3 regions of the Bacillus sp. 5w2 genome follow, and region 1 is predicted to be linked to each of the others. Evidence: riboswitches for the same ligand, from Rfam matches in the RefSeq annotation. Region 1 holds a riboswitch; each other region holds the start of a gene.
What was found. A riboswitch is a leader RNA that binds a small molecule or an ion and turns the genes downstream of it on or off. The one in region 1 is predicted to bind S-adenosylmethionine.
Positions count from the first base shown of each region.

Region 1 (3,285 bases):
TATAGTCAACATGAACATATACGAAATCATGAAACATTACTTACGTCGAAGTTAGTTGAAACGACGAACGGATCATGGGGTGAGGAAAGACTTTATTTAGAGGAAACACGCCAAGATCTTCGTGAAAAGATTTTATCATATAAAGCGACTTCTGCTGATAAGAAGCGTATACAAGAGATTGAAAGTGATCTTCGAAAGCAAAAAGCGAAAATTAAAGAAGTAGAAAAAGAATACATTGAAAATGCGAAAGTAATCGGCGCAACTTTATCGAAATGTGCCATTGATTCACTTATTTATGAGCGTACATTTGATTTAGTTGTCGTAGATGAAGTAAGTATGGCCTATGTTCCGCAAATTGCATTAGCAGCTTCACTTGGAAAACGCATCGTCGTTTGTGGTGACTTTTTACAGTTACCTCCGATTGCGATGGCAAACCATGAACTCGTTCGAAAATGGCTCGGCGAAGATATGTTTTATCATGCTGGGATTGTTGATACTGTAAATAAATCAGAGGCACATCCAAACCTCTTTATGCTGCAGGAACAAAGACGTATGCATGCGGATATATCGAAGTTTACAAACTCATTTATTTATAAAAATAGAGTATACGATCATCCGTCTGTTTCAGAACGTAAAGAACTTGCGCGATTGCAACCGTTCGCAAATGAGGCAAGTGTTTTATTTGATACGAGCTTAATGGGAGCATTTTCTTTAAAAGACGCTGCTTCTGGTTCTCGTTTTAATATTATGTCTGGTTTAGTAGCGATGCAAATGATGTTAATCGGGCTGTTAGATGGTGTTCAATCGATTGGTGTTGTTACACCTTACAGGGCACAATCCCGCTTTTTATCAACGTGTATGAGAGAAATGTTGCAGAGAACGAAATATCAAAACATACCAGTTTTAGCGGCGACGGTTCATAAGTTTCAAGGGTCTGAAAGAGATATGATGATTTTTGATACGGTTGATAGTTATCCGCAAGAACGACCTGGCGTGTTATTCTTTGACCATAAAAACCATCGCCTCGTCAACGTTGCAGTAACGAGAGCGAGAGGGAAGTTCATTCAATTATCAGATTGCCATTATATGCGTAAAAACTTATCGAGAAAACAAGCGTTATCACAATTAACAGCTCATATAGAACGACACGGAGATGTGTATGATCGTACGACATCAAGACAATTGTGGGAACGGAAAATTTCGAAACGTTTACGTTGGTTTATGGAAATGAATCTTGAAGAGCCGAAAGGACTATTGAAAGATATTTTAGCCGCAAAACGAAAAATTATTATTTCACTTCCAAGCACAAAACAAGTGGATAAGCGAGTATGGCAAGCGTTAATGCGTACAAATGCGCAAATAACAGTGTATAGTGATGGACCAGTTCCATTAAAAAATGTAAAGTTACAAAGGCAAAATAAAGCATTCCCGTTTATCGTAATCGATGATGAAATCTTTTGGGCAGGCGCACCGCTCACATCACAAATGATATTTGAAGGTAGTACGGAATTTCCATACGTATGTGCAAGATTACAAGCACCAGAAACAATCGGTGTATTAAAAGGATTTTTAGATATTCGGTAAATTCGGATAGGAATTCCTTGACTTTTATTTGGAATGAACTTAGAATGAAAATAATTTAATATAATTTTATGAAAATTCTTATCACGAGAGGTGGAGGGACTGGCCCTATGATACCTCGGCAGCGGATTCGTTATGAATACTGTGCCAATTCCAGCAAGGTAACTTGAAAGATAAGAAAGAAGCTCATTTTGACTGTATATACAGAAGCCTCTTTCTATCTTTTAGAAAGAGGCTTTTTTACGTGAAAATAAAAGGAGGAAGAAAAATGGGAGCGACAGGAGTAACGTCACAAAGAAAAACAATTGAAGAGAGTATAGAAAGAAATAAGGAAAAGTACATAGAAACAAGTCACGATATTCATGCGAATCCGGAGATTGGTAATCAAGAGTTTTATGCATCAAGAACGTTGAGTTTATTGCTAGGGAGTGCAGGATTCCAGTTGCAGCACAATATTGCTGGACATGAAACAGGTTTTATCGCGCGAAAAAGTTCAGGGAAACAAGGACCAGTCATCGCATTTTTAGCTGAGTATGATGCTTTACCAGGACTTGGTCATGCGTGTGGTCACAATTTAATCGGAACAATTAGTGTTGCGGCAGCAATCGCATTATCAGAGACGCTTGAAGAAATTGGCGGGGAAGTTGTCGTGTTTGGTACTCCAGCTGAAGAAGGAGGACCAAATGGTAGTGCAAAAGCGAGTTATGTAAAGGCAGGTCTATTCAAAAACATTGATGCGGCGCTTATGATTCATCCGAGCGGAAAGACAGCGACAACGAGTCCTTCACTAGCAGTCGATCCACTTGATTTTCATTTTTACGGAAAAACAGCTCATGCCGCAGCTTCACCAGAAGAAGGAATTAACGCATTAGATGCGATCATCCAGCTGTACAACAGTATTAACGCACTTCGCCAACAACTTCCGTCAGATGTGAAAATTCATGGCGTGATTACTGAGGGCGGAAAAGCGCCGAATATTATTCCAGACTACGCAGCAGCAAGGTTCTTCATCCGTGCAGCAACGAGAAAAAGATGTGCAGAAGTAACAGAAAAAGTAAGAAATATCGCACAGGGAGCAGCATTAGCAACAGGCACAAAAGTAAAAATTCATCAATTCCAAAATGAAATCGATGAACTACTCGTAACAAAAACATTTAATGACGTTGTAGCTGAAGAACTAGAATTACAAGGTGAAGATGTAAACCGTAAAGAAAGATTTGGCATTGGTTCAACAGACGCAGGGAACGTAAGTCAAGTCGTACCGACCATTCACCCGTACATCAAAATCGGCCCAGACGACTTAATTGCACATACGAATGAATTTAGAGAAGCAGCACGTTCAGAACTAGGAGACAAAGCATTAATTACATCCGCAAAAGCATTAGCGAATACAGCGTATCGATTAATTACAGAAGAAGGGTTGTTAGAGAAGGTGAAGGAGGAGTTTAGAGAAGCGCAGAGGAATCAGGGGTAGGTGATTAAAAGGAGTGGATGATCCACTCCTTTTTCTTTTTTGGGAAAGCTGGTGCCTGTCAATTTAAATAAAGTGTTCATTTTCACATTGAGATGTCAATTCTCTTATTCCTTTATCAGAACGACAATTTCTCCTCAAACTCACTTTTTAAAACAATTAAAGGAGATGATAATCCGAATCGCATTAAAGAGTCTAAAAATGTAGCGAGAGAATCCATCGAATCGCTCATG
Region 1 covers NZ_JBTIWT010000010.1:40,766-44,050, reverse strand. The annotation lists gene ACXY7N_RS17260 (AAA domain-containing protein) at 1-1,584, shown strand, start outside; SAM riboswitch class I at 1,660-1,761, shown strand; gene ACXY7N_RS17255 (M20 family metallopeptidase) at 1,850-3,055, shown strand; gene ACXY7N_RS17250 (Lrp/AsnC family transcriptional regulator) at 3,171-3,285, opposite strand, start outside.

Region 2 (3,285 bases), on a different contig from region 1:
CCTTTATATCCATATCCTGCATCACCGTTACATACTCTTCATTTTTTAAGTTCTCATACGCCTTATTAAAAACATCTTTTGCGGCTAAATCCTTCTCTTTCTTTACTGATGCCGTTTTGGGTTCACCCGTCTTCGATACTTTATCACTACTACACCCTACCCCTAAACCAATTGTAAGTAATAAACTAGAAGCTACTATAATTTTCTTCATAAAAATCCCCCTTTACCAAATAATACCACTTTTTTATCTTTTAAATCTATATGATTTCCAATGTCCTTATTTAAATTCAACTCTAAATAACAACATGTTTGATGAAAGGTTTAAATATGATGTAAATAAAAACAACGAAATTCGGGAGGTTATTATGAAAGCAATGATTTGCACAAAATATGGACCACCTAACGTTCTCCAGCTTCAAAATATAGAGAAACCTACACCTAAAAAGAACGAAGTATTAATTAAAATTCATGCAACAAGTGTATCGACTGGAGATTGTAGAATACGCGGCTTTAATAGTCCCCTCTTATTTTGGATTCCTATGCGGATCATATTAGGTTTCAGAAAACCGAGAAAACCTATACTCGGCGTAGAATTAGCTGGAGAAATTGAGGAAATTGGAACAGATGTAACCCAATTTAAAAAAGGAGATCCAATTTTTGCATTAACAGAACTAAACCTTGGTGGTTATGCCGAATACACATGTGTACATGAAAGTGGATTAATAGCATTAAAACCTACCAATGTGACGTATGAAGAAGCGGCAGTTATTTCTTTTGGCGGAACTTCAGCATTACATTTCCTGAGAAAGGGCCGTATAAAAAAAGGACAACAAGTGCTCATATATGGTGCCTCTGGATCAGTAGGAACAGCTGCCGTACAACTTGCTAAATATTTTGGTGCGACCGTTACGGCTGTTTGTAGTCATTCAAATTTTGAACTCGTGCAATCTTTAGGAGCTGATAAAATAATTGATTATACAAAAGAAGATTTTACTAAGCGGGGTGAACGCTACAATATTATATTTGATGCAGTTGGAAAACATAAAAAATCCCTTTGTGAAAAGGCATTAACACCTAATGGGAAATATGTATCTGTGAATGGAATGATGGCAAAAGTAAGTAAAGAAGATATGATTCTACTAAAAAAACTAACTGAAGCAGAACATTTAAAGCCTGTTATTGATAGAACTTACCGATTAGAAGAAATTACTGAAGCTCATATATATGTAGAAAAAGGGCATAAAAAAGGAAATGTTTCGATTACCTTAAAATAAAATATATTCAGAAAATAACATTGACAATTCTTTTTGTAAGATTTACTATTAGTAGCATATTAAAAAAACTACATACACATACTCTTATCAAGAGTGGCGGAGGGACTGGCCCGATGATGCCCGGCAACCGAGCTTATGACGTATAAGCTAAGGTGCTAATTCCTGCAAAACGAGCTTTCGTTTTGGAAGATAAGAGAGGAACCTATTTTGTCTATTCGGCACCTCTCTTATTTTTGAGAGGTGCTTTTTATTTTGGAACGTATATGAAGGGGGAACTATAGATGAAAAAAGTATTATTGAGCATTGTAAGTGGAGCGGTATTATTATTAGGCGCATGTAGCGGGGGTTCAGATAAAGAAGTAAAAGCGTTAGATGAGAAAAAGATTACTGTCGGTGTAACAGGCGGTCCGCATGAACAAATTTTTGAAAAGGTAAAAGAAGTTGCCGCAAAAGACGGTCTCGAAATTGATGTAAAAGTATTTAATGATTATGTAGCACCAAACGTATCCCTAGATGAAAAAAGCCTCGATGTAAATAGCTATCAAACGAAATCATATTTAGACGTATTTAAAGCTGAACGTAATATGAAATTAACTGAAGTATTTTCAACAGTAACATTCCCTATGGGTGTATATTCGAAAAGCTTAAAAGATGTAAAGGATTTAAAAGAGGGCGACGCAATTGCTGTACCAAATGATCCAACAAATGAACTTCGAGCTTTAAAGCTATTTGAAAAAGCCGGTGTTTTAAAAGTAGATCCAAAGGCTACAGAAAAAGCGACTGCGAAAGATGTAATTGAAAATCCAAAAAACTTAAAGATTGTTGAATTAGAGGCATCTCAATTACCGACACAACTAAGTGAAGTAAAAGCAGCTGCGATTAATACAAACTTTGCATTAGGTGCAAAATTAAGCCCTGCGAAAGATTCTATCTTCCGTGAAGGAAAAGATTCACCATATGTGAACTGGGTCGTTGTTCGTACTGAAAATAAAGATGATGCTGTTGTAAATAAATTAAAGAAAGCTTATCAATCTAAAGAAGTGAAAGAATTTATCGAGAAAAAATTTGATGGTTCTGTTTTACCGTCTTGGTAGGAGCTGACGATAATGATTGAATTAAAAAATGTATCCAAAGTATTCACAACAAAAAAAGGGAATGTGGAAGCTCTTAAACCTACCTCCCTTCAAGTAAAAAAGGGCGAAGTATTTGGAATCATTGGATATAGTGGTGCTGGTAAAAGTACATTAATTCGATGTGTAAATTTATTAGAAAAGCCAACGACAGGAAATATCATTGTAAACAACCAAGACTTAACAACTTTATCAGCAAAAGAACTCGCAAAAGCGCGACAAAAAATCGGAATGATCTTTCAAGGATTCAATTTACTTAAAACCGTGACAGTTTATGAAAATATCGCATTACCTTTACGCCTTGCTGGCATTCCCAAAGTAGAAATTGAAAAAAGGGTAGAAAAATACTTACGTATTGTCGATCTTTTCAATCGAAAAGATGCCTATCCGAGTGAACTTTCTGGTGGCCAAAAGCAGCGTGTTGCCATTGCACGCGCACTATCACACGAACCTGAAGTGTTATTAAGCGACGAAGCAACAAGCGCTTTAGATCCGGAAACAACCGATTCTATCCTTGACTTATTATTAAAAATCAATGAAGAAATCGGGATCACAATTTTATTAATTACACATGAAATGAATGTCATCCAGCGTATATGTGACCGAGTTGCTGTTATGGAACATGGAGCAGTAATCGAAAGTGGAACTGTGAAAGATATTTTCACCAACCCACAACATATAACAACGAAGAAATTCGTAAATAGTGCATTTGCAGCTAGAATTCCAGAAGAGGTACAAAAAGAACTACAAAGAACCGGAGAAATCGTAACACTTTCATTTATAGGAACTTCTTCTGGCGAACCAGCGTTAGCTATTGCTACAAAACGTTTTCAAGTGTATCCAAATATTTTATCCGGTAACATTACACAGTTAAAACATGA
Region 2 covers NZ_JBTIWT010000020.1:78,486-81,770, forward strand. The annotation lists gene ACXY7N_RS25110 (hypothetical protein) at 1-211, opposite strand, end outside; gene ACXY7N_RS25115 (NAD(P)-dependent alcohol dehydrogenase) at 366-1,274, shown strand; SAM riboswitch class I at 1,356-1,470, shown strand; gene ACXY7N_RS25120 (MetQ/NlpA family ABC transporter substrate-binding protein) at 1,556-2,368, shown strand; gene ACXY7N_RS25125 (methionine ABC transporter ATP-binding protein) at 2,381-3,285, shown strand, end outside.
Region 2: another riboswitch for S-adenosylmethionine. It lies ahead of ACXY7N_RS25120 (MetQ/NlpA family ABC transporter substrate-binding protein); the one in region 1 lies ahead of ACXY7N_RS17255 (M20 family metallopeptidase).

Region 3 (3,285 bases), on a different contig from region 1:
ACAGAGAATATTCTCTGTACGGCTTTCGTTACTATTCATTATGCTGTTTTATGATACTCTTTCTTTCCCGCTACTTTAGAAAACCTCGGGAAACCAATTAATATAGAAATGATTCCACATACTCCAACTAAGATTGGATAAAACGCATATGGCAACAATTCAATTGGAGATAACGCCGCAAATCCTGCTGCCGTTAACATTTGCGCACCATACGGAATTAATCCTTGCACACAACATGAGAAAAGATCTAATACACTCGCTGATTTACGAGGATCAATTTCATATTGATCTGCAATATTTTTCGCAAGTGGACCTGTAAAGATAATAGAAATTGTATTATTCGCTGTACACATATTCGTCATACTCACTAAGCCAGCAATACCAAACTCTGCTCCTTTTTTTGAACGAATGTTACGCGTTAAAATATTCATTAAATATTGAATGCCACCATTATATTGAATCAGTTCGACCATACCGCCAATTAAAATAGCTAGTAATACTAACTCCATCATACCGCCCATTCCAGTCGTTACACTTTTAAAGAAACTCTCTAACGTGTAACTTCCATCTAAAAGACCGATAACGCCAGATAGTACAGTTCCACCAGTTAACACGATAAGTACATTCCAACCAAGTAGCGCTGTAATAAGTACTCCTGCATAAGGTAAAATCTTTATCCAGTCAAAGCTATGCGCTTTAATCTGCGTATCGCTTCCTAAAGTGACGATTACTAAAAGTACAATTGTAATAATAGCTGCTGGTAATACAATTAAAAAGTTCGTTTTAAACTTATCTTTCATTTCTGTTCCTTGTGAACGTACAGCTGCGATTGTTGTATCTGAAATAAATGATAAATTATCACCAAACATCGCTCCGCCTACGACAGTAGCCATCGTAAGTGCAATTGAGATATCAGTTTGCCCACTAATACCTACAGCAATTGGTGCTAATGCAGCAATTGTTCCCATTGAAGTTCCCATCGCTAATGAAATAAATGCCCCTATAACAAAAATTCCAGCTACGATAAATCCTTGCGGTAAAATTGATAACGCTAAGTTAACTGTAGAATCAACGCCGCCCATCCCTTTTGCTGTTTCAGAAAACGCTCCCGCCAGTACAAAAATCAAAACCATAATCATAATATCTGGGTTCCCTGCACCTTTAGCAAATCGTTCCACTTTTACATTAAAACTTTCTTTACGATTCATTGCTAAAGCGACTCCTACAGCAATTGAAATCGCTACAAGTATCGGCAATTTATAGAAATCACCTGTAATAATTCCAGAACCAATAAATAGCGCCAAAAATATTCCAAGTGGTAATAAAGCCAAACCATTTCCTCTCGTTTCTTTCAAAGTACCATCTCTCCCTAGTTTCAACCTTTTTCTAATGAATAACAAAAGACCTCTTCCAATGAGAAGAGGTCTTATACATCTATAAGAAACACTCTTCTCATCTTTCAAGCACATGCTTGCTGGATTTGGCACAGCACTCTGAAATCGAGTCCGCTGCCGAGGCATCGTAGGGCCAGTCCCTCCGCCTCTCTTTATAAGAAGGTTTCATATTTATTTTTTAATAATAATTTCTTCCCTAACTTTACTCGCTTACAAAACAAAAGTCAATTATTTTTTGTATAGATTTTTTTGGTAATTATGCAAAAATTTGAATACAACAATCATTTTAACTTTTTGATTTCTTCTTCCAATATTGAAATCCAATAAAATTCACTATTCTTTATTGCAGCTATTATCCATTTCGTAGTGTACCAAGCTAACTCGTACTCTTCTTTTGTAACATCGCCACTTTTATAGGCATCCTCTAGCTCATCTTCATCTAGTACATACATCTTACCGTTCGGTAATAATACTACATCTAAATATAAATCATCAAAATACGGTAAACTACGTTCGTCTATTTCATATTCTTTCGCCACATCGATATAATATTGTACTAATTTTTTCTGATCATCTAACATAGCCGTAATCGCAAAGTTTTTCCCGTCTATGAAATATTGAATCCACGTATACTGATTGCCTGCAATACAAAGTTCTTTACCATCATATTCTTTACAACTTGGTTCTTTCACCTTTTTTATTTCCAGTATTCCTAGCATTCCCTCTTCTATTTGCTTAACCGTATAATCCTTCTCTATTAGTCGCTTCCACGAAGAACCGTCACCATATTTACGTTTCATTACGTCTACTCCTCTTCTATATACAGAAAAGCTCCCACATATTATGTGAGAGCTTGTTCATATTATAATTAAGCCGCTTGACCTTTTTCAGAAATCTCTTTCAAATAAGCTTGTCCTTTTTCAGCGTCATATTGACCTTCCCACTTAGACATAACTACAGCTGCTAAAGAGTTTCCTACAACGTTAACTGCTGTACGAGCCATATCTAAAATACGGTCAATACCAGCGATGAATGCTAAACCTTCAGGTGGAATACCTACTGTACCAAGTGTCGCTAATAATACAACGAATGATACGCCTGGTACACCTGCGATACCTTTTGATGTAACCATTAATACAAGTAATAATGTAATTTGTTGTGTAATAGATAAATCAATACCGTACATTTGTGCTAAGAAAATAGCCGCAATTGCTTGATATAAAGTTGATCCATCTAAGTTAAATGAATAACCTGTCGGAATAACGAAAGATGTAATTGCTTTCGGACAACCGAACTTCTCCATTTTCTCCATGATTTTCGGTAAAACTGTTTCTGAACTCGCTGTAGAATATGCTAAGATCAGCTCGTCTTTTAAAATCTTAAAGAATTGGAAAATGTTAATTCCAAATATTTTCGCTGTAAGTCCTAAGACAACTACGACGAAGAAGATCATTGCTCCATATACGACAATTAGTAATTTCCCTAATGGAATTAATGAAGCTAGACCGAATGTAGAAACTGTAACACCAATTAGTGCAAACACACCAAATGGTGCAAATTTCATAACTTGGTTTGTTACATAAAACATTGCATCAGCTACACCTTGGAAAAATTGAAGAACCGGTCTTCCTCTTTCACCAATTGCTGCTACACCTAAACCAAATAATACAGAGAAGAAGATAATAGCAAGCATATCTCCGTCAGCTAATGACTTCATAATGTTCGTTGGAACAATATTTACAAATGTATCTGCAAATGAATGACTTTGCACTTGCTCTGTCGTATGTGTATATTTCGAAATATCTGTCTTCGTTAACTGATCCATATTTACGCCTTTTCCTGGTTGGAAAATATTCGCAATTAATAGACCGACAATAATTGCAATTGTTGT
Region 3 covers NZ_JBTIWT010000002.1:333,006-336,290, reverse strand. The annotation lists gene ACXY7N_RS06025 (Na+/H+ antiporter NhaC family protein) at 39-1,355, opposite strand; SAM riboswitch class I at 1,450-1,555, opposite strand; gene ACXY7N_RS06020 (ribonuclease FAU-1 family protein) at 1,676-2,194, opposite strand; gene gltP (glutamate/aspartate:proton symporter GltP) at 2,263-3,285, opposite strand, start outside.
Region 3: another riboswitch for S-adenosylmethionine. It lies ahead of ACXY7N_RS06025 (Na+/H+ antiporter NhaC family protein); the one in region 1 lies ahead of ACXY7N_RS17255 (M20 family metallopeptidase).